One region of the Glutamicibacter halophytocola genome, then DNA from elsewhere that is predicted to be linked to it. Evidence: predicted binding sites of a transcription regulator. Region 1 holds the regulator's gene; each other region holds the start of a gene.
The links. Region 1 encodes LexA, which represses DNA repair genes until DNA is damaged. Its sites were predicted from a motif close to TCGAACANNTGTTCGA; they were not measured.

Region 1 (9,625 bases):
TTTGACGATATGGCATGGCTGGCGCTGGCGAGCCAGAGGTTGCTGGCTTTTTCCCGGAAGCTGGAAGGGCACAGCCATCTCGGTGCAAAACGAGCAATAACGACTTTGCGCAAGCAATTGGAAAGCGGCATCGACGAAGTCTTCGATGGCGGCTTGTACTGGTCGAGGAAACGCGATTTCAAGAATGCCCCTGCCAACGCTCCTGCCGCACTCTTTTTCGCACGCATCGGTGATCGCGAACAAGCCAGGAAGCTGCTTGACTGGATGCATTCCAACATCTTCAGCGACCAGCACGGTTTATATCTTGATGGGCTCAGACTCACTTCAGCAGGCCAAAAACTGGAAGATCACCTCTATACCTATAACCAGGGACCGGTGCTCGGCGCGCTGCTGGAATTAGGTACCGCAGCTGATCTGGAGCATGCTGCTGCACTTGTTCATGCCACACGCCGGCATCTGGCCGACGAGGCCGGATCCCTGCTGCTTGATGGAGGAGGCGATGGCAACCTATTTGCCGGGATTCTCTGCCGATACCTGGCCCTCTGCGCAAACGATGAGCGCATGGATCTGGAGGTTCGGGGCATCGCACGCGATTTGGTGACGTCGACAGCTAGCCGATTGGTCAACGAAGAACCACGACGGCTCTCAGCGGCAGTTCAGCGTTGGATGATCTTCAGCGCAGCACAACGGTGAGAATCGAAACCGAAATCGCAGGGAGCAATCGACTGAGGGGTGTCGATGCTTGCGCACCAACACCCCTCATGCCAGATGCGATTAGAGCGAACGCATCACAGAAACAACACGGCCCATGATCTTGGCCGCGTCGCCCAAGATCGGTTCGTAGCGTGAGTTCTGGGGCAGCAGCCATGTATGCCCATCGCGCTGCCGGAAGGTTTTGACAGTGGCTTCTTCGTCCAGCAATGCAGCGACGATATCGCCGTTTTCAGCATTCTGCTGACGGCGGACGACTACCCAGTCACCATCACAGATAGCGGCATCAACCATGGAATCGCCAGAGACTTTGAGCATGAATAATTCGCCGTGTCCGACCAGCTGGCGAGGCAACGAGAAAACATCTTCGACAGACTGATCAGCAAGGATCGGCCCACCAGCAGCGATCCGGCCGACCAATGGAACCATGGTCGTATCGGCTGACGTGCTGAGCTCGATGACCATCGCGTCTTCGGCAGCCTTGCTCTCTGCAGCCTCCGACGCCGTTGAGTTCTCAGCATCGTCCGCCAACTGCAGTGGCAACAAAATCTCCATGGCGCGCGGACGGCGTGGATCTCGACGAATGTACCCGAGCTTTTCTAGCTGGCTCAATTGGTGGGTGACGCTCGAAAGGCTCTTGAGCCCTACCGAGTCGCCAATCTCACGCATGGATGGTGGATAGCCGTTCTTGCCGATGGCACGCTGGATCGTTTCCAGGATCTTCTTTTGGCGAATCGTCAACGAGCGTGCATTCGATCGGGGAGTGCGTTGTGAAGCTGACATGAGATTTTGCCTTCCCTAGCTATCTGTCGAAAGTTCGGCAGTCCAAACTGTCGGAGCCAGATGGTGTGATGTTTTCATTGCTCGTCTACTTCGAAATCTTAGTGGATAAGCGAGCTTCTTTCAAAGATTTGTTCGAAAACTTCTGGACAAGTCGGACGAAGCTCTGTTAGAACAGATGTACTAGTTTCGAACAAGTCTTCGAAATCTACATATCGAATATAACTTCGCATCGCTACACAATCTTGAGGAGATAAGGTCATGGCAACCCTCGCACTTGACTCAAATCAAACCCAGAGCCCATTGAAGATCCGGATCAACCGCCGCGGCTGGGCTGTTTTGGTGGGCATTCCAGTTTTTGCGCTAACCGTAGCTGCAGCGTTCTTCTTCTCGATGTTCGCTTCAGATGCAAGGGCATCATCTGAACTCCCAACGGGCGTCGAAACTGTGGACGTCACCGTTATCCCGGGCGACACCGTGTGGAGCTTGGCCAAGGAGTACGCCCAGGGCTACGACGTCACTTCTGCTGTCAGCCACATTTCGGAACTCAACTCCCTCCAGGGAAGCGAGATCCACGTTGGCGACTCGCTGTCGATCCCTGTGCTCGCTGGTTAGAGCATCGATCGAGGCAGGGGATTGTTACCTTGACTCGTAGCGGATTCACCCGCCAAGCCGGTACGCACGTAGACTTATTGCGTGAATGACCGCAGTGAACTTTTGAGTCAGCTGCCCTTGCGTGAGAATCTCCGCGGGCTATCCCCATATGGCGCACCACAAATCGACGTGCCCATTCAGCTGAATGTCAACGAGAACACTCATCCGCTTCCGCCAACTGTCGTGGATGCCATTGCGCAAGAGGTCGCAAAAGCAGCAACCAGCCTCAACAGATACCCGGATCGTGAATTCACCGAACTCCGTGAACTGCTGGCTGACTATCTCGGCCACTCCCTGACCGCAGGGAACATCTGGGCGGCAAACGGCTCGAACGAAATCCTCCAGCAAATCCTGCAGGCATTTGGCGGGCCAGGACGAAGCGTCATGAGTTTCGGACCAACATACTCGATGTACCCCCTCCTAGCTAGCGGGACCGATACAACATATATCGCCGGTACGCGCGCCGAGGATTTCACTCTCTCCGCAGAATCCGCGGCAGAACAAGTTCTCAGGCACCAACCGAACATTGTCTTCCTGTGCTCTCCTAACAACCCCACGGGCACGGCGCTTGGCCTGGACGTGATCACAGCCGTATATGACGCAATGAGCGAGCACAATGGCATGGTCATTGTTGACGAAGCCTACGCCGAGTTTTCCTTGTCCAGCACCAAATCGGCGCTCACCTTGCTTGAAGGCCGCCAGCGGCTCATCGTCACGCGCACCATGTCAAAGGCCTTTGGCCTTGCCGGTGCCCGCGTCGGGTACCTCGCAGCGGCGCCTGAAGTCACCGATGCCATTCGCTTGGTGCGGCTGCCATACCACCTCTCGGCCGTCACGCAGGCAACTGCCGTAGCGGCGCTGAAGAATATCGATTTGTTGTTAGCCCAGGTGGAAGACATCAAAACGCAACGAGATCGAATTGTTGCCCGCTTGAAAGAGCTTGGGCTTAAGCCTTCCGTCTCCGACTCCAACTTCGTCTTTTTCGGCGGGCTGGAGAACCCCCACGCGGTGTGGGAAGGATTGTTGGAAGCAGGCATTATCGTCCGCGACAATGGGATCCCGGGCACTCTGCGAGTAACCGCCGGAACCGAATCAGAAACTACTGCGTTCTTGGATCGTCTATCCGAGCTGCTCGGCGCGGAAAAGTAATCAAGAACAAGCGAAGGAAGACATGGCTGCCGAATTGATTGGCGCACGTCGCGCCCGCATGGAACGCGTCACCAGCGAATCGTCCGTATTCGTAGAACTGGATCTCGATGGAACTGGTGTGTCGGAGATCAGCACGTCCGTGCCGTTCTACGACCACATGCTCACCGCGCTGTCCAAGCACTCGCTCATTGACTTGACCGTTCGGTCAACGGGCGATACCCACATCGACGTGCACCATACCGTGGAGGACACCGCCATCACCATCGGCGAAGTGCTGCGCGTTGCCCTGGGCAACAAGGCCGGCATCCGGCGCTTCGGCACCGCATATGCTCCATTGGATGAAGCGCTTTCGCGTTCAGTGGTGGATGTATCCGGACGCCCCTACCTCGTCCACTCCGGCGAGCCGGCGGGGCAGGAATACCACCTCATCGGTGGGCACTTCACCGGTTCCATGACCCGCCACGTTTTTGAAGCGATCACCTTCCACGCCCAGATTTGTGCACATATCGAGGTGCTCTCGGGCCGCGATCCACACCATATTGTCGAAGCCCAGTTCAAGTCCTTTGCACGAGCTCTGCGCGAAGCCGTTGAATTCGACGAACGCATGGGTGACAAGATTCCATCCACGAAGGGTGCACTGTAAGTGGAAAAGAAGAATGTAGTTGTTCTCGACTACGGTTCGGGCAACGTCCGTTCGGCTGTCCGGGCGCTGGAAGCCGCGGGTGCTCACGTGGAGCTGACCGCAGATCCCGAAAAGGTCATGAGCGCTGACGGGCTGGTTGTTCCTGGCGTTGGCGCCTACGCGTCCGTGATGGAACAGCTGACGAATATTGGTGCCCTGCGCTGGATCGGCCGCCGCATCGCCGGAGGACAACCCGTATTGGGGATTTGCGTCGGCCACCAGGTCTTCTTCGAGGAAGGCGTTGAGCACGGAGTCCAAACGGCCGGTATCGGCGAATGGCCCGGCACCGTCGAACGGCTCAAATCCGATGTCATTCCGCACATGGGCTGGAATACCGTGCAGCCACCAGCTAGCACCAAGCTCTTTGCCGGCGTCGAGAACGAGCGTTTCTACTTCGTGCACTCATACGCAGTGCAGAAGTGGGAATTCGACGTTACGCAACCTGCAATGACTCCGCCTCAAGTTACCTGGAGCACGCACGGAACGCCATTTGTGGCCGCAGTGGAGAACGGTCCACTCTCGGCAGTGCAATTCCACCCGGAAAAGTCAGGCGAAGCCGGCGCACAGCTGTTGCGCAACTGGTTGGGCACCCTGTAGGCATGTGGACCATCGTGCTTGGGTTCGTTGGCGCATTCCTGGCTGGCGGAGCGATCTCCCTCAAAAGCCAGAAGGCCCATATCTCTTGGGTCATCGCGCTATGGGCTCTCGCAGCAATGAGCATCATTGCCGCGTGGGTATTGGCCCTCTAAAAAATTCATTTCTTCACAAAGGACATTATGAGCGAGCAACCAATTCTCGAACTCTTGCCTGCCGTAGACATCGCCGGAGGCCAGGCAGTGCGTCTGGTCCAGGGCGAAGCCGGTTCCGAGACGGGCTACGGCGATCCACTGGAAGCTGCCCTTTCCTGGCAGAACGCAGGTGCTGAATGGCTGCACCTGGTTGATTTGGATGCTGCTTTTGACCGCGGCAGCAACGTGGAGATCGTCCAGCGCATCGCCAAGGAACTGAACATCAAAGTTGAGCTCTCTGGTGGCATTCGTGACGATGCGTCCCTGGACCGCGCCTTGGAATTCGGCGCGACCCGCGTCAACTTGGGAACCGCTGCGCTAGAAAATCCTGAATGGACCAAGCAGGCCATCGCCCGTCATGGCGACAAGATCGCAGTGGGCATGGACGTTCGAGGCACCACCTTGTCGGGCCACGGCTGGACCAAAGATGGAGGCGACTTGTGGGAGGTCCTGGCGCGCCTGGAAGATGCGGGATGCGCCCGTTACGTCGTCACCGACGTGACCAAGGACGGCACCCTTCGCGGACCGAACGTCGAGCTGTTGCGTGAAATCGCCGCAAAAACCAATAAGCCTGTCGTAGCGTCGGGCGGCATCTCGTCGCTCGAAGACCTGCGTGTGCTTCGCGAGTTAGTTCCAGAAGGCATCGAGGGCGCCATCATGGGCAAGGCCCTGTACTCAGGACAGTTCACCTTGCAGGAGGCCCTGGACGTAGCAGGACGCCGCTAAGTCCGCTCGCTCCACCACAATGACGGTTTGAATGCCACTGGGCATTCAAGCCGTCATTTGTTTTCTGGCGCGGACAGCGCACGATGAAACCAGAGGGCATTCGCCAGCTGCTGATTTCCGCAAATAATCTTGAATTACCCATTCGTGGTGTTCAAGCTCATGGGAGAAGATTCCGTCCGTCCTTTCAACTGAAGCAAATCCACCGATAGCATGGAGCTATGAGCACGGAGCATTCTGAATCAGCGCCTCAACGCCACCTGCCTGGACATATCGTCGCGGCCTTGGCCCAGGCCGGTTCACCCGCCGACTCTGCGGGGCAGGATTGGGAAGGGCGCGACCTTAGCGGCGAGGGCAACCCCCTGCATAATTTCGACAAGGACGACGGCAGCGCCGACTCCCAAACCATGGAGGCGCTGGCGCAGCTGCGCGACGGCAAAGGCTCCGAGGCCGAAGTCCACAAGGCCTTGGCCACTGCACGGGTGTTCGTGGCGGTTGTCGCCCAGCTCGGCGAAGAAGCCATGACCGAGCACGGTTTCGCTTCGGACAAGGAAGCCGACATGGCGCTGGTGAAGATCAATGCTCCGGACGGCCGAATGGCCCTGCCTGTCTTCAGCACCGTCGAACGACTGCAAGCCTGGCACAAGGAGGCCCGGCCGGTGGCAGTGTTTGCCCCGCGCGCGGCACTCTCGGCGGTCAGCGAGGAATGCCAGCTGCTGGTCCTTGATCCGGGCAGCGACTTCACTTTCGTCCTGCGCCGACCGGGGGTCTGGAACCTCGCCAAGCAGATCGACTGGACTCCAAGCTATCAGAATCAGCAGATCGCCAACCTCGTGCAGGACGCCACCGAAGGCTTCAGCCAATTGCAGGCCGTGAAGCTGGCTCCAGGCAGGGGAGTAGGCTCAAGAACCAGGGACGGCCAGATGGTTCCTGGCGGCGGATCCGGACCAGAACTCAATTTGCAGTTCGTTTTCGCACCGGGAACAAGCCGGGAGAAGGCGCAGGAAATCACCGGCGCCATCCAGGGGCGCTTGGCCCAGAACACTGAATTCACTGAAGCGGTGGATTCCCTAGAACTCAGTTTGCATAGCGCGCCAAGCTAGACTCGGCGGGCTCCTAGAAGTAAGGAACACCTCGGGCATGAAAAGCTATTGGCAGATTCTGCGCCAGCCGCAGATCTCGATGCTCCTGCTGATTGGCATGATTGCCCGACTTCCTCACTCTGCACTGAGCATGCTCTTGCTCCTGCATCTGGTCAACAACCTTGAACAGAGCTGGGTCTCGGCCGGCTTGGTCACGGCCTTGATGACCCTGGGTATCGCCATCGGCGCGCCCTGGCGCGGATCACGCGTCGACTCGTGGGGATTGCGCCGGGCCATGCTGCCCTCGATCATCGTCGAAACCCTGGTTTGGTGCACCGTCCCGCACGTGCCGCTGGTCTGGGTTTACCCCTTGGCCTTCGTCGGCGGTTTATTCGCCCTGCCAGTATTCTCCGTGGTGCGTACGGCCTTGGGCATCATGACCACCGGCGAGCAGCGGCGAACCGCATTTGCCTTGGACGCGACAGCCACCGAATTGGTGTTCATCGTCGGGCCGGCAACTGCCGGCATTGTTGCCACCCAGATCAGCAGCGTAATCGGCCTAAGCGTCATTGGACTGACCGCCTCCCTGGCCGGATTGGCGCTGATGATCCTCAACCCGCCAACTCGCAGCGATGACCCCAAGGCCATCGCCATGCAGCCCAATGCCCATGAAGAGCGGCTGGGTGCCGAAGCCAGCTTCATTGCTGCAGCACCAATGGGCGTGCAGGAGGTTGAAGGCGAACTGATCGTTGCTGGCTGGAAGTCGGCGCGGGCCAGGATCAAGAAGCGCGGACGGGCCTTCAAGAGCCGCTTCAGCTGGATCAGCGCTTCGGTGCTGGCGGTTTTCATCGCCTCAGCCGGAGCCGGGATGCTGCTCACCGGCACCGAAGTGGCCATCGTGGCCGAGCTCGATGCCGCCATGCAAAGCCACCGCCTCGGATTGGTGTTCTTCTTCTGGTGCGGTGCTTCGCTGATTGGCGGCCTGGTCTACGGCTCCATGAAGCGTGTGGTTTCGCCCCTGCTGCTGCTGTTGTTCATGGCGATTTTGACGATCCCGATGTACTTCGCGTGGGACACCTGGTCCTTGGCCCTCTTCTCCGCCTTGCCCGGATTCCTCTGTGCGCCGACCCTCTCGGCCGCCTCGGAATGGCTCACGGATTTGGTGGCCGAAAAGCGCCGTGGCGAAGCCATGGGCTGGTACGGTTCCGCGATGACCGCAGGCACCGCATTGGGTTCACCGGTCACCGGGCTCTTCGTGGACAGTGTTGGCCCGGCCTACGCCTTTGTCGGCATTGGCATCATGGCCGCCATCGTGGTCCTGGCCGCCCTGGTTGCCCAGCAGATTCGCCGTCGGGTGCGCCGGGCTCGCCGGCAGCGCTGGGAAACTACGGCCTAGTCCTGCGCCCTCTCGGCGATGCGCGAGTACATATACAGGTCCTTGGGCTCATTGCCGATCAGCTCCCAGCCGCGCAACAACCCTTCGCGCTGGAATCCACACCGTTCGGCCACACGCCAGGAGCCTTCGTTCCACGGCTCGACGTAGAGCTCGACACGATGGATGCCAGGATAACCCAGGGCCCAACCAGCGAGGGTGTTCAGCGCGCAGGCGGCAATGCCTTGACGGCGATGTTCCGGTCCCACCCAGTAGCCGATGCTTGCCCGTCCGTGGCGGGCGTCGCGGAACCACAGGCCAATCTGCCCGACAGCCCGATGGGTTGTCGAATCCGCGATGGCGAATGAGTATCCGGTTCCATCCGTGGTTCTGCTCCATTGGCGATAGATGAATTCCAGGCATTGTTGATGATCGCCCTGTAGCGGCACAGTGGTGATCTTTGTGATGTAGGGGTCCGACGAAGCCTGCTTGATGAGCGGGATGTCCTCAAGCGAAAACGGGCGCAGATAATAGGGCGTTGCGTCCAAGACGGGCTGTTCGATCAGTTCCATTGGAACAACACTAGCCCGAAGCGGACGGCTCGCTGCGCAAAAGGAATCTTGTGATGCATACAACGATGGGCTCGGCTTCCGAAGAAGCCGAGCCCATGATGTTAATCTCTTAAAAAACTAGGATGATTGCTTAGTTGACAGCGCCGGTGAACTTTTCGCCGGGGCCCTTGCCTGGAGCATCCGGGATCAGCGAAGCTTCGCGGAACGCCAGCTGCAAGCTGCGCAGGCCATCGCGCAACGGAGCTGCGTGCTGAGAACCGATCTCAGGTGCGCCCGCGGTGACTAGGCCTGCAAGAGCGGTGATCAGCTTTCGAGCTTCATCCAGATCCTTCAGCTCAACGGCGTCTTCGCCCTCGGCCAGACCGCATTTAACGGCGGCCGCGCTCATGAGGTGAACCGCCGCGGTGGTGATGATTTCTACAGCCGGAACTTCGGCGATATCGCGCACCTGCTGATCGACGAGGTGCTGATGCGAGTTGGTGTCTTCGGTACTCATACTGCTAAGCTTGTCACAGACCGACTCGATGCCGGTACTTCTCATGTTCTCCAGTTAGCCCTGGATGCCAGATTCGTACTAGTATTGAGCCATGCAAGTGGAGGCCATCTCCCACCCGCTGTCGCCGTTTCCAGGCTTCCGGGTATTTCGGCAGGATCGCATTCGTGCAATCCCCAGATGCAGGCGCAATGAAATGCGCCACTCATCATGTCGTTCTCTTATGGCCTTCGCCTGCAATCGCAGACGGGGGCCTTCTTCGTTTGCGGTTATGGATTACGAATTTCAGGAGTGACACATCAGCGATCCACGCATTAATGAGCGCATTCGCGTGCCAGAGGTACGTCTCGTCGGCCCCAATGGTGAGCAGGTAGGCATCGTCCGCATCGAGGACGCGCTTCGTTTGGCTCATGAGTCCGATCTGGACTTGGTCGAGGTGGCACCCAACGCCAAGCCTCCAGTGTGCAAACTGATGGACTTCGGCAAGTACAAGTACGAAGCCGCTGTTAAGGCTCGTGAAGCTCGTAAGAACCAGACCAACACGGTCTTGAAGGAAGTTCGCTTCCGCCTGAAGATTGATACTCACGACTACGAGACCAAGGTTGGGCACGCGTTGCGC
Region 2 (9,625 bases), 1.9 Mb from region 1:
CACTGATTGAGCCACGGGTGCCCGGGGAGACCGGTGAGGAGCCATTGGCGCTTGAGTCCAGGGAATCCGTAGTGGACTCGGAACTTGACCCGGAACCGGCGTTTGAATCCGTGTCGGTTTCCGGAGTTTGCGTCGTCTCCTGGCTTTGCGTCGTTGAGCTCTTCGCACTGCTGTTATCGGTGGTTGACACAGTCGTTGGTGATTGCGTCGACGCCTCATCCTGCGTCGTGGTGAGGACTGCGCCACTGCCGATCACCGCGACGCTCGAGGCGGCGACGGCGGCAGCGATTCGTCTGGACGCTCGACGTTGCTGGTTGAGGGGGTTCATGGTGGCCTTTTCGCATTTCGATGGGTATCTGCAATTTGATAGTCCCAAGGCATTCTTTGACCATGCCCTGCCATTTGTAGCAACTGTCTTTGAATATTTGCGCGATTGGCACGGGCTGGGATCGCCAAGCCGTGCATTAGTGCACATTGACCTGCGGAATCTGCACAGCGCGAATCGTTGACCCGGGTTGGAAATTGGCCATAGCTTGGCAGTGGGCTTCCGAGAATCGGGCCCTTGCCGCAACGGTGCGCACGAAGGGATATCACGGGCCATGACCCAGGAAACAGAACTGCCGGCCACCAGCAATGACGGCTTGCGAGGCCGGCGCGCATTGGTCACCGGGGGTGCCAGCGGAATTGGATTCGCCTGCGCGCAAGCACTGGCCCAGGCAGGTGCCGCAGTCACGATCGCGGACAGGGATGAGCAGGCGGCCCGCGAGGCTGCGGCCCGTTTGGGAGGGAGCGCCTGGGCGGTGGATCTTTCGCAGACCGAGTCCCTTGAGCAGTGCAGCGTCGAGACCGACATCCTGGTCAACAACGCTGGCATCCAGAGGGTGGCAGCCATCGATGAATTTGATCCCGGGGCGTGGCGGCTGATCCACCGGCTCATGCTGGAAGCGCCATTTCTGCTCATCCGTGCCGCCCTTCCCGGCATGCGCGAACGCGGCTTCGGCCGGATCATCAATATCTCCTCGATCCACGGCTTGCGCGCCAGCGCCTTCAAGAGCGCCTACGTTTCGGCCAAGCACGGGCTGGAAGGCCTGTCCAAGGTCACCGCGCTGGAGGGTGCTGAGCATGGAATCACAAGCAATTGCATCAACCCGGGATATGTCCGTACGGCATTGGTGGAACAGCAGATTGCTGATCAGGCCAAGCTGCACCAGATCCCCGAATCGCAGGTAGTGCAGAAGATCCTGCTGACCGAGGCTGCTATCAAGCGGCTGGTTGAGCCAGAAGAAGTCGCCTCCCTCGTGGCCTGGCTCAGCTCATCATCGGCGGGCATGGTCACCGGTGCCTCGTACACCATGGATGGAGGCTGGAGCGCGCGGTAGCCACCGCCGGGCACTATGCAGGAGGGAAAAGAACTGTTCCGCTGGCGGCCACGGCTGCGATGATCAGCGTTGCAACCAGTCCCAAGAGCAATGCCTTGATCCCGGAGGTGAAGATGCTGCGCAGGTGGACCCCGAGCCCCAGGGCAAACATGGCCGCAGACAAGAGCAGGGTTTGCACGGTGGAAGCGCCGTCGATGAACACCTCGGGGAGATCCATGGTGGTGCGCACCAGCATGGTGGCCAGGAAACCAATGATGAACAAGGGCACCAGCGGCGGATTCTTGTCGCCGCGAACGCTGTGCTTGCGCCGCATATAGATTCCGACTCCGGCAACCACCGGAGCGAGCAGGAGAACCCTGGCCAGTTTCACGGTGACGGCCACGGCCAAGGCGGCTGCCGACACCGAGCCAGCGCCGGCCACAACCTGTGCCACCTCATGGGTTGAAGCGCCCACGAGCATGCCGATGCCGCGTTCATCCAAACCCAAAAGCAGGCCCAGCGCGGGCATGGCCGGAATCATCAGGGTTCCGAAAAGCACCACCAGGCCAACTGCTGTGGCTACTTGATGCTCCTTGGCCTTGATTGTTCCTTCAGCCCCAGCCACAGCTGCCGCGCCGCAGATGGAAAAACCGATGGCGATCAGCAGCCGTTGTTCCAGGTCCAGGCCCATCAGCTTGCCGATCCAGGCGGTGAGCAGGAACGTGATGGCCACCGATGAAACCACCACCAGCAGCACGCCGGGGCCAAGAGCAAGGATGGATTCCAAGGACAATTGGAATCCCAGAAAGACGATTCCCCACCGCAGCAGCTTCTTTGCCGAAAGGGCTACTCCGGAATCAGCAACATGGGGCACTGGCGCCAGGTTGCGCCACAGGGCGCCAAGCACAATGGCGATGAGCAACGCGCTCACGGAACGGGTGAAATGGCTGGCGAGCATGCACAGCGCGCCGACGGCCAGGCACAACAGCACGCCAGGGACCGGGCCGGAGAGCAGCCGGGTGGCCAGCGGCGTTCTGCTGGCCAGGCCGTCATCGGAAGCAGAAGCCGTGCTGGTGGATCCCGAGAGGTGGTTCATGCTCACCATTCTTCGCCGATGCGCTATCTGGCGGTATTCACCTCCTGGCTATCGCGGGCATATGATCATGATATGGATAGCGATTCGCCAGCAGGGCAGAGCATGTCTCATTGGCTGCAATTCTCATCATTGGAGTTGCTGGTTGGCATTGCCGATCACGGGAGCCTCAGCGCAGGTGCCCGGGCGGCCGGCATGGCGCAATCCAACGCCTCGCGGGCGCTGAAAACCCTCGAGCGCCGATTGGGATATGCGCTGGTGACCAGGAAAACCAGCGGATCAACCCTGACCGCAGAAGGAGTCTTGACCGTCCAGTGGGCACGCGAGGCGCTCGCCGGGTTGAACGCATTTTCCGCCGGTGTGCGCTCGCTGGCCGAGCATGGCAACAAGGAGCTGGAATTCGGGGCCAGCATGACGGTGGCAGAATACCTGGCCCCGTCATGGATCGGGCAGCTGCACGAGAAGCTGCCCAGCGTCATTCCGCGGATGAGAATCATGAATTCCCACGACGTGATCCAGGCGGTGGAACAGGAGCAGCTCAGCTTTGGATTTGTTGAAACGCCACAGCTGCCCTCGTCGCTCAGGAGCCGTGAAGTGTTTCGCGATGAAATGCTGGTCGTGGTTTCGCCTGCCCACCCTTGGGCCGGCCGGAAGGACCCGGTGACCTTGGAAGAGCTGCAGGAAACCGCGCTTATCGAGCGCGAGGAAGGCTCGGGGACCCGGGCCTTTTTGAACTCCTTGTCCGCCGTTGAGCGGGCCAAGCCGATTGCGGAATTCAATAGCAATGCGACCATCTGCCAGCTGGTCGCCGGAGGCATGGGGCCGGCAGTGCTCAGCCAGCTGGCGGTGGAGAACCAGCTCAAGCAGGGGGCGTTGGTCGAAGTTCCGTTTGCCGGCCCGGCGCTGATGCGCGAGCTGCGTGCCATTTGGCGTGAAGAGCGTGCGCTGAACGCCAATGAACGGATGCTCCTTGGCATCGCCATTAATCAGTTGCCCAGGTCTTGAGATCCAGGCGGTCCCGGGTCGCACTCTTGTGTCCTCTTAAAAGCGACATCCCGGCACGTTTGGCTTTCCTTGAAAAAGTCAGGCCAAACGTGCCGGGATGCTTGCGATGGCGGCTAGGAGACCTTCTCGACGGCGTGGCCCAGCTGCTTGGTCGGAACACGATAGGTTTCGCGTGCGGTCAGTGCCGAGAGCGAAGCAATGACAGCGATCACCGCGGTGAACAGGCTGATCTGGACCCAGCCGTTGGCTTCAAGCCCGCCCAGGGCGGCCACGATGGACGGGGCAAAACCGGCCATGAGGAAGCCAAGCTGGGTGCCGATGGCCAAGCCGGAGAAGCGCACCTGCGAGGAGAACATTTCCGCGTAGAAGCTGGGCCACACGGCGTTCGCCGCGGCGTAGGCGCAGGAGAAGACCAGGACCGACAGGGTGAACTGCAGCAACGCGTTGCTCGATTCCATGGACCGCAGATAGAACGGCATGATGGCCGCCGAGCCCAGGGCGCCGTAGATGAAGACCGGCTTGCGGCCGATCTTGTCAGCCAGCATGCCGAAGAGCGGCTGCGAGATCAATGCGCCGATGTTGCCGGCAACAACAAGCCACAGGGTGATCGACTCATCCATGTTTCCAATGACCTTGCCGTAGGAGATGGCCAGGGTTCCGTACACCGTGGAGACGGCGGCGATGAATGCGCACAGCACTACGCGCAGCACGTCCTTCCAGTGGAAGCGCAGCAGGACTGCCAGCGGCAGCTTGGCAATCTCATTGTTCTTCTTGGCTTCTTCGAACTCCGGGGTTTCGTGCAGCGAACGGCGGATGAAGAAGGTGACAACCACGACGACTGCCGAGAGCCAGAACGGGATGCGCCAGCCGATGCCGAACTTGATCTCATCCGGAAGGGCAACCACTGGAATGAAGATCATCGCGGCAAGAATCTGGCCGCCTTGGGTGCCGGTGAGCGTCCATGAGGTGAAGAAGCTGCGGCGGTGATCCGGGGCGTGCTCCAGCGACATCGATGAGGCTCCGGCCTGCTCGCCGGCCGCCGAGAGTCCCTGGCATAGCCGGGCGAGGACCAGCAGGATCGGGGCGAGCCAGCCTACCTGCTCGAAGGTGGGCAGGCAGCCGATGAGGAAGGTGGATGCGCCCATCAGGATCAGGGTGAACATCAGGACTTTTTGCCGGCCGATGCGGTCGCCAAAGTGCCCCACGAAGATGGCTCCCACCGGGCGGGCCACGTAGGCGAAGCCGAAGGTGGCCAGCGACATGACCGCGGCGTTGGTGTCGGTATCGGGGAAGAAGATATGCGGAAAGATCAGGGCCGCGGCTGAGCCGAAGATGAAGAAATCGTAGTATTCAACAGCGCTGCCCATGAAGCTGGCGACGGCCGCCTTGACCGGCGTTCGTCCTGCGCTGGCCGTGCCGGCAGATGCGTCGGAGTTGTGTGGCGATGGCATCGGGTGACTCCTCGTCGAGTGTTTTGAAGGTGAGGATCCGCTCTAGATGTTCGCTATGCGTACACTTGTTCGGAATGTGTTCATTGGATTACAGTAGATGTAAATCACAACTCAGGCAACACCTGACGTCATCAAGAAGAGCTGCGGGAGAACATGAGTACACGTGCTGAGTCTTATCTGGTCGGTCTGATCGGTGACGGCGTCATGCCATCGCTGACCCCGCCGATGCACGAACGCGCCGCCGAGGTGCACGGGCTGCGCTACCTGTATCGGCCGATTGACCTCACCGAACTGGAACTTCCGGCAAGCGGCATCGGGGAATTGCTCCAAGCAGGAGCCAAGCTGGGATTTAACGCCTTCAATGTAACCCATCCTTGCAAACAACTTGTTCTGGACCATCTGGATGACATCTCGCCAACGGCGAGGGCCATTGGCGCGGTGAACACCGTGGTGATCCAGGACGGGAAATTCATCGGGCACAACACCGACGCTTCCGGATTCTCCCGCGGCCTGGCCGAGGGGCTCCCCGGAGCCAAGAAGAAGAAAGTGCTGCAGCTGGGCGCTGGCGGCGCCGGCGCCGCGGTGGCCTACGCCTTGCTGGCTTCCGGGACCGAGCAGCTGCATATCGTTGATCTCGACGAGGATCGGGTCAACCACAGGGTCCAAGAGCTGCGCAAGAACTTCCCGCAAGCCCTGGTCCATGCCGCAACGCCTGCCCAGGTTCCGCAGCTTCTGGGCGAGGTCGATGGATTATTGAATGCCACCCCGATCGGCATGCATCACCATCCCGGTCTTCCGCTGGATATCGCAGCACTGGAATCGCGGCACTGGGTCGCGGATTGCATCTACCGCCCGGTGAACACCGAACTGATCGTTGCTGCCCGCAACCTCGGATGCCAAGTCCTGGACGGCGGATACATGGCCGTTGGCCAAGCGGTGGACGCCTTCGAAATCATCACCGGCATCAGGCCGGAAACACAGCAGGTGCGTGGCCACTTGCTGGAACTGCTGGAAAAAGGACTGTAATGCGCACCTCTATCGCTACGGTATGCCTGTCGGGAACCCTGGAAGAAAAACTTCTGGCCTGCGCCAAAGCCGGCTTTGACGGCATCGAGATCTTTGAGCAGGATCTGTTGGTGAGCCCGATGTCGCCCGAGGAAGTCAAGGCCATGGCGCACCGGCTGGGGCTGACCCTGGATTTGTTCCAGCCCTTCCGCGATTTTGAAGGGGTCACCGAAGAACAGCTGCAGGCCAATCTGCACCGCGCTGAAGCCAAGTTCCAGCTCATGCAGCGGCTGGGCATGGACCTGATGCTGCTGTGCTCCAATGTCGGCACCGCCACCATCAACGACGATGGCCTGTTTGTGGATCAAATCCGGCAGCTTTCAGATCTTGCCGCCCGGTACGATGTGCGCATTGCCTATGAAGCGTTGGCTTGGGGCAAGTATGTTGATACCTACCAGCATTCGTGGGAGATCGTGAAGCGGGTAGACCGCGCCAACGTGGGATTGTGCATCGACAGCTTCCACATCCTCTCGCGCGGCGATGATCCCTCGGAAATTGCCGCAATTCCCGGAGAGAAGATCTTCTTTGTCCAGCTGGCCGATGCACCGGTGCTCTCCATGGACATCCTTTCCTGGTCCCGCCACTATCGGCTCTTTCCGGGACAGGGCGGCTTCGCGCTGGACCAGTTCCTGGCAGAACTCGTGCGCTCAGGCTATGACGGCATCATTTCCTTGGAAATCTTCAATGATGTTTTCCGCCAATCCAACGTGGAGCGCACCGCGATCGACGGGCTGCGGTCCTTGCAGTGGCTGCAGTCCACGACGGCCCAGCTGTTGGGATCGACCGGGGAGCACTACGCCTTGGACCTCAAGGTCCTGCCCGGAGAGCAAGACGCCACCGGATTCGACTTTGCCGAGATCCGGACCGAGGACCCAGAGCGCGTGGCCGGGATGCTGGCACAACTCGGTTTCAGCTTCAGCGGGCAGCACCGCCGCAAGCCGGTGCAGCTGTGGAGCTCCGGCGAGGCGAAGATCATCATCAATTCGCAACGAAGCCGAGGAGTGGAAGCCGCCGTCTCCGGCTTCGGCGTGCTGGTGCCGGACCCGGTGGCCAGCGGCGAACGCGGTGGAGCCCTGCTCGCGACGCGAGTACCCCGCCAGCAAACCAACAATGAACAAGACCTGCCTGGCTTCGTGGCGCCCGATAGCACCGAAGTATTCTTCAGCTCGCCGGCCAATACCCGGAATTGGGTTTTGGAATTCGAAGATGCCGGGCCCGCGGCATCCGCTGTGCCCAGCGGGCCGATCCTGGGCATCGACCACATCAACATCGCCCAGCCATGGCAATGCTTCGACGAATCAGTGCTGTTCTACAGCAGCGTCCTGAACCTCAAAGCCCGTCCCGGAACAGAGGTCCCCAGCCCGATGGGACTGGTGCGTTCACAGGTTCTGTCCACGGCGGATTCCGCTGTCCGGCTGGCGCTGAACATTGTGCCGCAGGGACTGGAAAGCATCATCGAGCGCAATCACGAGTACCCGGAGCACGTGGCGCTGCGGGCCGATGACATCATCGAGGTGGCACGCAATGCCCGCGCACGCGGCATGGAGTTCCTGCAGGTTCCCGACAACTATTACGAGGACCTGGCGGCCCGCTTCGACCTTGACGCGCAATTGCTCGATACCCTCAAGGAGCTGCACCTGTTGTATGACCGCGATGAGGCCGGAGAGTTCTTGCATTTCTACACCAAGACCCTCGGCAACATGTTCTTGGAGGTAGTTGAACGGCGTTCTGGCTACGATGGGTATGGGGCGCCCAATGCGCCGGTCAGGCTTGCCTCTCAATTCGAGAGCAATCGCTGGAGCAGAAACTTGTAAAGCTGGGAGAGCAAACAGTGGCAGAGCGGCCGGATTATTTCGTTAAGTCAGCGGAAAAGACCTTGGCCGTGCTGCTGGCATTTTCGGCAGGCAATTCCGAGCTGACGGTGTCCCAGGTTGCTGCGGCGACGGATCAAACCAGGGCCTCGGCGCGCCGATTCCTGCTCACCCTCGTTGACCTCGGGTATCTGCAGGCCCATGGCAATGCCTACCGGATGACTCCACGGGTCCTAGATGTCGGTGCTGCCTACCTGTCGGGGCTGACCCTTCCGCAGGCGGCCGTGGGCCACTTGCAGTCATTGGCCCGCGAGCTGGAAGAGACTGCGTCCTTGTGCGTGCTCGAAGGCCAGGACATTTTGTACGTGGAACGTGTCGCCGCCCCACGACTGCATGCGTTGAATGTGTCCATTGGCAACAGGCTTCCGGCCTGGGTGACCTCTATGGGCCGTGTGCTCATCGCCTACCTGGAGCCCGCCGAGCAGGAGGCCTTCCTGCAGCGCGTTGAACTGCAGAAGTACACCGAGCACACGGTATCGAGCATCGAAGAACTGAAAAAGGAATTGGCGACGGTGCGCCAGCAGGAATGGTCCCTGGTCAACCAGGAACTGGACGAAGGGCTGCGCGGCTTGGCAGTTCCGGTGATCCGTGGCGGCAAGCTGCTGGGCGCCTTGAACATCTCGGTGCAGACCAGCCGGAATAATCCCGCATATATCCAGGATCAGCTCCTGCCCAAGCTCCAAGGCGCCGCCAAAGCCATCGCCGATGACTTTGGCGGACGCCTGGGCTAAGCAGCCAGCAGCAACCTAGGCGCCGTTGGACTCGATTGCGGTCGCCAGCAATCCCGACAGGCGCTGGACGCCTTCGCCGATGGTTGCCTCGTCGACGGAGCAGAAGGCCAACCGGAGCTTGTTATCGGCCTGTCCGCCGGGGCTGAAAGCCGCGCCGGGGATGAAAATGACCCCAGCCTTCACCCCGAGCTGCAGCAGCTTGTAGGTGTCGATTCCCGCCGGCAGCGTCAGCCAGATGAAGAAGCCGCCTTCGGGCCGCGTGTAGCTGACCTCAGCGGGCAGGTACGCCGCCAGCGCTTCGAGCATCGCGTCGCGGCGAGAGCGGTAGAGGTCGTTGTACTTGGCGATCTGCCCCTTCCAATCATGCTCGTTAAGGTAGGCGCTGATGATCATCTGGTTCAGGGTGGGCGGGCACAGTGCTACCGCTTCGCCGGCCAAATAGAAACGGCGGAAGAGATGCGTGGGTACAGCCGCCCAGCCGATGCGCAATCCAGGGGCGAAGATCTTGGAGAAGGAGCCCATGTAGATGACATTTTCCGGATCCAGGCTGCGCAGGGTCGGTGCTGCCTGGCCCTCATAGCGGAGCATTCCGTAGGGATTGTCTTCCAGGATCAGGATGCCTTCTTCGCGGCAGATATCCACGATTTCCTGGCGTCGCTGCGCCGCCAGCGTGATGCCCGACGGATTATTGAAGTTCGGGATGGTGTAGAGGAATTTGATGCGCTCTCCGGCCGCGCGAAGCTGCCTGATGCGCTCGCGCAAGGCTCCGGGAATAAGCCCGTTTTCATCGGTGCCCACTGGCTGTGCAGTGACTTGGTAGGCTTCGAAAGTGTTCAGCGCGCCCACATAGGTGGGGTCTTCGCACAGCACGGTATCGCCGGGGTTGCAGAACACCTTGCAGGCCATGTCCTGCGCGGATTGGGATCCGTTGGTGACCACGACATCTTCTACCTTGACGTTGTTGATTCCCTCGGCTGCCATGACATCGATGATTTGCTCGCGCAATTCCACGGTGCCCAGGCCGGAACCGTATTGCAAGGCCTCGGGCCCA
Region 3 (9,625 bases), 1.9 Mb from region 1:
GCCGGCGCCATCCGCGATGCCGTTTCGGGGTGCGGCAGCTGCGAGGGCAAGGACCCGGTCACCACGGTTTCGGGCCTCAAGGGCTGCACCCGCGCCGGAACCCAGTGCGGTTCCTGCGTGCCGATGCTCAAGAAGCTGATGGAATCCCAGATGAAAAAGGACGGGGCCGAAGTTTCCACCGCCCTGTGCGAGCACATCTCCTTCTCCCGCCCCGAGCTCTATGAAGCCATCCAAGTGGCCGACCTGCACACCTACAGCGAGGTCATGGAGCGTTTTGGCACCGGATCGGGCTGCGATATCTGCAAGCCGGTGATCGCCAACATCCTCTCCTCGCAGACCGCGGTCCACCCGATGGATGCCGGTTTGGCCGGAGCCCAGGACACCAACGACCGCGTGCTGGCCAATATGCAGAAGGACGGCACCTACTCGGTGGTTCCGCGTATTCCAGGTGGTGAAATCACCCCGGAGAAGCTCGGCGTGATCGCCACCGTCGCCCAGAAGTACGGCCTGTACACCAAGCTCACCGGTGGCCTGCGCATCGACATGTTCGGCGCGCGGCTGGAGCAGCTGCCGGATATCTGGCGTGAACTGGTGGACGCCGGCTTCGAATCGGGCCAGGCCTACGGCAAGTCGCTGCGCAATGTGAAAACCTGCGTCGGTTCCTCGTGGTGCCGTTACGGCATGCTCGATTCCACCGCCCTGGGCATCGAGATGGAGCTGCGCTACCGCGGCCTGCGTGCACCGCACAAGCTGAAGATGGGCGTTTCGGGGTGTGCCCGCGAATGCGCCGAGGCCCGCGCCAAGGACATTGGCGTGATCGCCACCTCCGAAGGCTGGAACCTCTATGTCGGCGGCAACGGCGGCGCCAACCCGGCCCATGCCCAGCTGCTGGCTGGCGGACTGGATGATGAGACGCTGTTCAAGTACATCGACCGCTACCTGATGTACTACATCCGCACCGCGGACAAGCTGCAGCGCACCGCGCACTGGCTGCAGGATCTGGAGGGCGGCCTGGATCATGCCAAGCAGGTGGTCGTGGAGGATTCGCTGGGCCTGGCCGAAGCGCTGGAAGCAGCCATGGAATCCCACGTGGCCAACTACGAGGACGAATGGGCTGCCACCTTGGCCGACCCGGTCAAGCTCAAGCGCTTCCGCTCCTTCGTGAACACTGCCGAACCGGATACTGCCCTGGAGTACGTGTCCGAACGCGGCCAGCGGCGCCCCGCCGAGCCGGTGGCACTAGGTGCCAGCATCCCGGTCGGAGCGCCGCAGCACTAATCGGCCTGATCCACCCGCGCTGCTACCAGCGCGGGTGGATTTGTGCGCGCAGCGAGGAATCGTAGAGATCGCGTACTGACTTCTTGAAGCCCTCGCTGATCTCCAGCGACCCGGCCGCCGCGTTGGCTCGCGCCTGTTCCGGGTTGCGCGCGCCGGGAATGATGGTGCTGATTCCCTCTTGCGCAGCCAGCCAAGCCAGCGCTACCTGCGCGCTGGTGGCCCCGGGAGCTTCTGCGGAGGCCAACTGCGCAAACTGCCCGGCGGCTTGGACTCCGGTTGCGTAGTCGACTCCGGAGAAGGTCTCCCCCACGTCGAACGCTGAGCCGTCGCGGTTGTAATTGCGGTGATCGTCCTTCGCGAACTCGGTTTGCAGGGTGTAGCGGTTGGCCAGCAGGCCGCTGGCCAGCGGGACGCGCGCGATGATTCCGACGCCCGCCTTGCGCGCTGCCGGAAGAACGAGTTCCAGCGGCTTGTGCCGGAAGGCATTGATGATGATCTGCACGGTGGCAATATTTGGCCGGGCAATGGCGGCCAAGGCTTCCTCTGCGGTTTCCACCGAGACGCCGTAATTTGCCATGCGTCCTTCATCCACCATGGCATCCAGCGCATCGTAGGTGGCCTCGGTGGTGTACACCGGGGTTGGCGGGCAATGCAGCTGAACCAGGTCCAGCGTATCCACCCCGAGATTGGCGCGCGACCGGTCATTCCATGCGCGGAATGCGTCGAGATTGTAGTTTTCCGGCAGCTGGTCGACGCGGCGCCCCATTTTGGTGGCTACGGTGATGTCGGCATCGGGATTATTCTTCAGCCATGTGCCGATCAGTTGTTCGCTGCGGCCATCTCCATACACGTCGGCGGTATCGAAGAAGTTCACGCCCGATTCATAGGCTGCATCGAGCACGGCCAAGGCATCGGACTCTTCTACCGACCCCCAGTCGGCGCCAAGTTGCCAGGTTCCCAAGCCGATGACAGAAACATTGCGTTGCGTACGTCCAAGTTCTCGTTGTTGCATGGTTTCGAGTGTAGTGCGTCACCTCCATTTCACGCATGGAAGACGAGGCGTTGCTGCCCAATCGGCGTTTCAACCAAATTCTTTATGATCCATTCGATAGAATATTCACTGTCATCACAACATCGAGGAGATCATGTTTCCCACCATTTTTGCGCTGTTCTGCGCGCTCATCGGCCTGGTCGTCATGCTGGCCGGCAAAACGATGAAACCTGAGAACAAGAACCGTTCCGCAACGCGTGCCACCGGCATTGGCGTTTTTGCCGTCTCGCTGGTCGTTCTTGGCATCATGTCCACCACCATCGTCCAGCCTCGCACCGTTGGCGTGAAGGTCGCGCTGGGAAAGCCTACATCCGTGGTGAGCAACGGCTTCCACCTGAAGTGGCCGTGGGAAAAGGTCGAGAAGCTGGATGGCTCCGTGCAGAACGACGTCTATTCCGGCGACAGCGGCATTCCCGTTCGCCTGGGAAACAACGGCCGTGCCAATGTTGATGCTTCGATCCAGTGGCAGCTGAAGACCGACGATGCCATGGACGTGTTCCTGGACTACCGAACCTTTGAGGGCATCCAGTCGAACCTGGTGGATCGAAATTTCCGAGCCACGTTGAATGAAGTCATGGCTACCTATGACCCTTTGGCCTACACCGAGCCGTCGAAGGGCGGCCAGGATCTTGAGGGGCTGGCCAAGGCAGTGCAGGAAAAGATGCAGGGCAAGGTGAAGACCCAGATCGAAATCCGTTCTGTCACGCTGCCAATCATCAACTTTGATGAGCCGACGCAGAACCGCATCAATGAGCTTCAAGCCGAAGCGGCCAAGACGCGCGTGGCTGAACAGCGCAAGCAGACCAGCACCGCAGAAGCAGAAGCCAACAAGATCCTGGAACGTTCCCTGACCCCGGAAACGTTGACATCCAAGTGCTTGGACATTGTGGCGGAATCAAACCAGAGCCCGATTGGATGTTTCCCGAATTCTGGAGTTCAGCCAATTACCATGACTGGCGACAAGAACAACAAGTAGCATTCACCGCCAGGCACAACTCGCCCCAGTTCATGTGGACTGGGGCGATTGCTGTCTCCAGCTCACGTTCTACTCCCCGTGCGGGCAGGTAGCCCCGATCAGGCAGGGATATCCTCGATATCCGGCGGACTGCTCCCGGTGTCCGGCGGCCGGTTCAGCCAGTCCTCGAAGGAACGCACCCAGTCAGCTTCGCTCATGCACTGCGGGTAGGGCTGATGCGCAAAACCTGTCGCCGGCGGCGCGGTGGAATGATACGTCGGCCCCATTCCGGTAGCGATCTTCATCCGGTGCGGCCCCCGGGAGATGACAATTTCCTGCCATCCGGGGGTTTCCTTGGCCTGGTTGCAGAACTTGCACCTTCCATCGGCGTTGACCACGCAGGTGTGCCCGCCCAGGCAGGCCTGGGTGACGTGGTCGATTTCCTCGATCATCCCGTCGCAGAAGGGGGTGCGGCAGCGCCGGTCGCGGGTTCTGATGAACTTCTTCATTTTCTCCGGGAAGATCCGTGCGGTGGAGTCCATCGCGATCAGCTCCCGGTCCCCGGGGGCGGTATAGAGGCGGATCAGCTCGATGGTCGCTTCCAGGGTGTCGATGAAGGCCGGGGGCCGGGTGGTGGCCATTTCCGCGAGGGTCATGTTGTTCAGGATTTCCTTGCCGGCGACCAGTTCGCGCGCGTATTGCGGGGCGATGACTCCGTAGCCGTCGAGGTAGGCTGGCTGCCGGTCGCCGAGGAAGAGGGTCTTGTCGGTCATGACCAGTGCGACGTTCATGTTCACGGGCACTGTTGCGTCCGGGCTGGTGCAGAAGCTGGAGAGGTAGTCGGCTTCGATTTGCGCGCGGGTGCGCGGGTCGCCGTGGGCTTTGAGGCTTGTGGATTTTGCCTTGATGTCGTTTTTCAGGGCCAGGCCGGCGATGATGGGCAGTTCGGCGTGGATGCTCATCATGCCGGTGTCCGGGTGCGCGGTGAATTTGATGCGGCGTTGCTCTTCGGCGCTTTTTTGTTCTTTGCACTGGTCGTCCGAGGCGTAGGCGTAGGTGAAGTCCTTGACGGTGTCGCTGATTTTCCTGGTGCCCTGGTTGGCGAACAGTCGGGGGTTCTTGGCGTACAGCTGATCGAATTCGGTGCGGCGTTCGGCTTTGAGGATGCGCAGCGGGGTGAGGATGGCGCGCATTTGGGCTTCGGTGAATTCGCCGCGGCTGTAGGCGGCGGCCAGGTGCGGGGTGTTGTTGAAGAGGATGCGGCAGTTTTCGAGGTATTCGCGGTAGCCGTGGGGGTCTGTTTTGCGGGCGAGGGCTATGGTGGCGGCGGTGCCGCGGTTCAGCTGCTTGAGGTTGCCGCGGGTGGCGTTCTGGTGGACGACGTTGATTTCGGTTTGGTGGGCGAGGGCTGCCTGGTGGTAGCGCAGGGAGGAGATGGCGCGTTCCAGGCGGGCGATGCTGGTGAGGCATTCCTCGGCGGTTCCGTGTTCCTCGATGTATGCCAGGCTCGTTTCCAGTCCTTTGACCACGGCGGTGAATCCGTCGTGGTTTTCGGGGTTGGGGGTTTGCGCTGGGGGGATCGTGGTTTCGGACATGTTCTTATTTTACGCCGGTTAATCGAACATGTCTTCGATTGTTTGGTTGCGGGTGGATAACTTTTAGAACACGGTAAAGTTACCAGTCAGCGATGGTATTTCAGGTTCAGGGCGGATAGGCCCGGGGTGGAATGGGCGCGCACGAGGTCGTGGTGCTCGAACGGGCCCAGCGTGAATCTAGCCCTGGGGCATCGGCCGATCGCCGGCCTGGCCGGGCTGCTCGGCGATGATTTGCACTTCCAGTCCCTGCTGGTCGTAGAGCTTGCCGCCCACGAGGTGATCGCCGTCGGCCAGCCCCTCAAGCTGGTGCTTGTAGACGGAACGCTGCGAGGTTTCCTTCTTGCCCCAGTTCAGCTCGTTGAAGATGATGTTCAGCAGCACGGCCATGATCGTCGCCGAGGAAATGCTCGATTGGAAAATCGTGCCCACCCAGGCGGGGAAGGCGGCATAGAAGTCGGGCTTGACCATCGGGATGCAGCCAAAGGCCAGCGAGGTCGCGATGATCAGCATGTTCATGTTGTCCTCCTTGGCCTTGGCCAGGGTGCGGATGCCGGCAGCGGCGACCGAGCCGAAGAGCACCACGCCGGCGCCGCCGAGCACCGGCTGCGGGATCGAGGCGATGACGCGGCCAAGCACCGGCAGCAGGCCCAGGACCACGAGGATGCCGCCACCGGCAGCGACCACAAAGCGGCTTTTCACCCCGGTGATCGCGACCAGGCCGACATTCTGCGCGAAGGCCGACTGGGTGAAGGTATTGAAGATCGGGCCGACCGCCGAGGAGAGCATGTCGGCGCGCAGGCCGTTGGCGATGCGGCGCGAATCCACCTTGGAGCCGGTGATTTCGGCGACCGCGAGCATGTCGGCGGTGGTCTCGGTGTAGGTCACCAGGATGACGATCATCATCGAGATGATGGCGCTGACTTCGAAGACCGGTGCGCCAAAGGCGAAGGGCGCCGGCACCGCGAAGATCTCGCCGGCGAGCGCCTGCGAGAAGTCGGCCATGCCCATGAGAACGGCCACCAGGGTGCCCAGGGCGATGGAGAGCAGGATCGAGAGGCGCGAGAAGGCGGCCACCCCGGACTTGGACAAGGCCAGCAGGATCAGCAGGGTGATCGCGGCCAGGGCGATGTTTTTCATCGACCCGTAGCTATCGCCGGCGGCCGACCCGCCCATGGCCCAATCCGCGGTGACCGGGAAGAGCGAGACGCCGATGATGGTGATGACCACGCCGGTGACCACCGGCGGGAAGAAGCGCAGCAGCTTGGCGAAGAACGGGGCGATCAGGATGCCGATCGCGCCCGAGGCGAGCACCGCGCCAAAAACCGCGGGCATCCCCCCGCCGCCATTGAGGATGGCGATCATGGTGGCCACCCCGGAGAAGGACGTGCCCTGCACCAGCGGCAGCTGGGCGCCGAAGAACGGGATGCCCAGGGTCTGCAGGATCGTGGCCAGGCCGCCGATGAACAGGCAGCAGGCCACCAGCACGCCCATCTGCGCGGTGTCCATGCCGGCCGCCCCGCCCATGACCAGCGGCGGGGCGATGATTCCGCCGTACATGGTCAGCACGTGCTGGAAGCCGTAGGCCACGGTGCGGCCGGGGCTCAGGCGTTCGTCTTCGGGTCTGGTGCTCATGGGGAAAATCCTCTGCGGTGGACTGCAAATTGGCGCATCCCGCGTTGCCGGGATGCGCCCCGCCCTCAATTCTCCCGCATGAGCCCGATAGATCAGCTATCCAGCGTGCGCCCGGGCTGCTGGGTGTGCTCCACGAAGCGCACCATCATGGCCTTGAAGCCCGGGGTGTTCGATTCGCGGGCCACCAGATCGCGGTGCACCAGCGCGTTCGCCTCCGGGTAGTAGGCCGCCACGCAGCCCTTGGCCGTCGGGTAGGAGACCAGCCGGAAGCGGTTGGCGCGGCGCTCGGTGCCGGCGAAGGTGGAGATCACGTCGACCAGGTCGCGGTCCTTGAACCCGGTCTGCTCCAGGTCTTCCGGGTTGACCAGGATGACCCGGCGGCCGTCCTTGATGCCGCGATAGCGGTCATCGAGCCCGTAGAAGGTGGTGTTGTACTGGTCGTGGCTGCGCATGGTCTGCAGGATCAGGTGTCCCTCGGGGGCTTTCAGCGCCTCGAAGTCCGAGACGGTGAACCGGCCCTTGCCGATGTCGGTGGCGAAGGAGCGGGTGTCGCGCGGCGGGTTGGGCAGCACGAAGCCGTTCTTTTCGCGCACCCGGGCGTTGAAGTTCTCGAAGCCGGGCAGCACCTTCTCGATGTGGTCGCGGATCACGTCGTAGTCCTCGGCCATGGCGCGCCAGTTGACCGGGTGGTCCTCGCCCAGGATCGCCTGGGCCATGCGGGCGACGATCACCGGTTCGGCCAGCAGGTGCTCGGAGACCGGGGTGAGCCGTCCGCGGGTGGACTTGATGACCGACATGGAGTCCTCCACCGAGAGGAACTGCGCCCCGCCCGGGTGCTTGTCGTCCTTGTCGGTGCGGCCCAGGGTGGGCAGGATCAGCGAGGTCTTGCCGTGCACCACATGCGAGCGGTTGGGCTTGGTGGAGATGTGCACGGTCAGCTTGGCCCGCTGCATGCCCGCTTCCAGCGCTTCGGTGTCCGAGTTGGCCAGCGCGAAGTTGCCGCCCATGGAGACGAACACGTCTACCTCGTCCTTTTCGAAGGCGTGCAGGGTTTCGGTGGAGTCGTAGCCGTGGGCGCGCGGGGAGCTGATGCCGAATTCGGCGTCGATCGAGGCCAGCAGCTTCTCGGTGGGCTTCTCCCAGATGCCCATGGTGCGATCACCCTGGACGTTGGAGTGGCCGCGCACCGGGCAGGCGCCGGCGCCGGGCTTGCCGAAGTTGCCCTGCATCAGCAGCAGGTTGATGATTTCCTTCAGCGTCGGCACCGAGTGCGGCTGCTGGGTCAACCCCAGCGCCCAGCAGATGATGGTGGCCTTGGACTTGATCAGCAGCTGCGCGATCTCGGTGATCTGCTCGCGACTCAGGCCCGTGGCCTCTTCGGTGGCTTCCCAGTCCACGGTGGCACGCGCTGCGCGGTAGGCGTCGAATCCGTCGGTCACCTGGGCGATGAACTCGTGGTCCACCACGCTGCCCGGGTTCTTCTTCTCCTCTTCGAGCAGCAGGTGGCCGAAGGCCTGGAACAGGGCCAGATCCCCGCCGACCTTGATCTGCAGGAAGTCGCTGGCCACCGGCTCGGCCTTGCCCAGCATGCCGCCCACGGTCTGCGGATCCTTGAAGCCGAAGAAGCCGGCTTCGGGCAGCGGGTTGATCGCGACCACGCGGGCCCCGCGCTTGCGCGCGTCGGCCAGCGCGGAGAGCATGCGCGGGTGGTTGGTGCCCGGGTTCTGGCCAACCACAAAAATCAGCTCGGTGTGCTCGAAGTCCTCCAGCGAGACGGTGCCCTTGCCGATGCCGATCGTCGGATTCAGTGCGGTGCCCGAGGATTCGTGGCACATGTTCGAGCAGTCCGGAAGGTTATTGGTGCCCAGCGAACGGGCGAGCAGCTGGTACATGAACGCGGTCTCGTTGGCGGTGCGCCCGGAGGTGTAGAACACGCAGCGATCGGAGGTGGTGGCGTTCACGTGCTCCGCGATGGTGGAAAAGGCCTGCGCCCAGCTGATCGGCTGGTAGTGGCTCTCGCCCTCGTGGATGATCATCGGGGTGGTGATCCGGCCCTGGGAGCCCAGCCAGTATTCGGTCTTGTCGCGCAGGTCCTCGATGGAGTGCTGGGCAAACCATTCGGGGGTGACGGTGCGGGCGCTGGCTTCTTCGGCGATGGCCTTGGCGCCGTTTTCGCAGAATTCGGCCGGCTTGCGGCGTTCGGTGATGGATTCGGGCCAGGCGCAGCCCGGGCAGTCGAAGCCGCCATGCTGGTTCACCCGCAGCATCGAGCGCAGGGTGCGCGATGCTCCGGCCTGGCTGAAGCCGCGCTCCATGGAGACCATGACCGCTTTGAGGCCCGCGGCGGCATGGGCAGGTTCGCTGACTTTCAGATCATCCTCGTTGATGTCTTTTTTAGGTGCCGAACGATGCATGAAACCCTCCTGGTGGTGGCGCGACCGGTACTGATATCCAGCTCACATATTACAAGGCTACGCCTTATTGATCCGATGCGCATGTGTATAAATGTTCACGCTGTGCTTGCGCGAAAAAGCCGCCAGCGTCAGGCCCGTCTCATCCGCCAGATCCACGGCCAGGGAGGAAGGCGCGCTGACCGCGGTGAGCAGCGGAATTCCGGCCATCGCCGCCTTCTGCACCAGTTCGAAGGAGGCGCGTCCGGAAACCTGCAGCACCGTATCCTTCAGCGGCAGCATTCCGGAGCGCAACGCCGCCCCAATCACCTTGTCCACCGCATTATGCCGCCCCACGTCCTCGCGCAGGATCAGCAATTCGCCGGCGGTGGAAAACAGCCCCGCCGCGTGCACTCCCCCGGTGGAAGAGAACAGCTTCTGCGACTCGCGCAGGGTGTCGGGCAAATCCAGCAAGGTCTCCAGTTCGATCGACCCGGCCGAGGCATCCAGCTCGAACCCGGCCTTCTTGCGCACCTCGTCAATCGAGTTGGTGCCGCAGATCCCGCAGGCCGAACTGGTCACCACATTGCGCGCCTTCGCCGCATCCGGGGGCGTGGCCCCGGGACCCAGCTGCACCTCGATGACATTGAAGGTCTGGTTGCCTTCCTCATCGGTGCCCGCGCAGTAGCGCAGGGAAAGCAGCTGCTCGGAGGCCCGGATCACG

Region 2: a site for LexA is predicted at 4,965-4,980, ahead of AOZ07_RS14630 (shikimate dehydrogenase). Genes of this name have one in related genera too.
Region 3: a site for LexA is predicted at 4,902-4,917, ahead of AOZ07_RS15070 (DUF222 domain-containing protein). Genes of this name have one in related genera too.

The regions. Positions count from the first base shown of each region.
Region 1 is NZ_CP012750.1:1,254,679-1,264,303, forward strand. It holds gene AOZ07_RS05880 (glycoside hydrolase family 76 protein) at 1-693, shown strand, start outside; gene lexA (transcriptional repressor LexA) at 775-1,494, opposite strand; gene AOZ07_RS05890 (LysM peptidoglycan-binding domain-containing protein) at 1,753-2,106, shown strand; gene AOZ07_RS05895 (histidinol-phosphate transaminase) at 2,188-3,294, shown strand; gene hisB (imidazoleglycerol-phosphate dehydratase HisB) at 3,317-3,937, shown strand; gene hisH (imidazole glycerol phosphate synthase subunit HisH) at 3,938-4,573, shown strand; gene AOZ07_RS18735 (hypothetical protein) at 4,576-4,725, shown strand; gene priA (bifunctional 1-(5-phosphoribosyl)-5-((5-phosphoribosylamino)methylideneamino)imidazole-4-carboxamide isomerase/phosphoribosylanthranilate isomerase PriA) at 4,753-5,490, shown strand; gene AOZ07_RS05915 (SseB family protein) at 5,709-6,590, shown strand; gene AOZ07_RS05920 (MFS transporter) at 6,628-7,965, shown strand; gene AOZ07_RS05925 (GNAT family N-acetyltransferase) at 7,962-8,513, opposite strand; gene AOZ07_RS05930 (DUF1844 domain-containing protein) at 8,644-9,009, opposite strand; gene infC (translation initiation factor IF-3) at 9,338-9,625, shown strand, end outside.
Region 2 is NZ_CP012750.1:3,152,892-3,162,516, reverse strand. It holds gene AOZ07_RS14655 (hypothetical protein) at 1-509, shown strand, start outside; gene AOZ07_RS14650 (3-hydroxybutyrate dehydrogenase) at 600-1,379, shown strand; gene AOZ07_RS14645 (YeiH family protein) at 1,393-2,454, opposite strand; gene AOZ07_RS14640 (LysR family transcriptional regulator) at 2,527-3,456, shown strand; gene AOZ07_RS14635 (MFS transporter) at 3,570-4,907, opposite strand; gene AOZ07_RS14630 (shikimate dehydrogenase) at 5,061-5,933, shown strand; gene AOZ07_RS14625 (bifunctional sugar phosphate isomerase/epimerase/4-hydroxyphenylpyruvate dioxygenase family protein) at 5,933-7,786, shown strand; gene AOZ07_RS14620 (IclR family transcriptional regulator domain-containing protein) at 7,804-8,574, shown strand; gene AOZ07_RS14615 (aminotransferase-like domain-containing protein) at 8,590-9,625, opposite strand, start outside.
Region 3 is NZ_CP012750.1:3,255,229-3,264,853, forward strand. It holds gene nirB (nitrite reductase large subunit NirB) at 1-1,278, shown strand, start outside; gene AOZ07_RS15060 (aldo/keto reductase) at 1,301-2,290, opposite strand; gene AOZ07_RS15065 (SPFH domain-containing protein) at 2,424-3,305, shown strand; gene AOZ07_RS15070 (DUF222 domain-containing protein) at 3,404-4,879, opposite strand; gene AOZ07_RS15075 (nucleobase:cation symporter-2 family protein) at 5,057-6,511, opposite strand; gene AOZ07_RS15080 (FdhF/YdeP family oxidoreductase) at 6,604-8,925, opposite strand; gene fdhD (formate dehydrogenase accessory sulfurtransferase FdhD) at 8,983-9,625, opposite strand, start outside.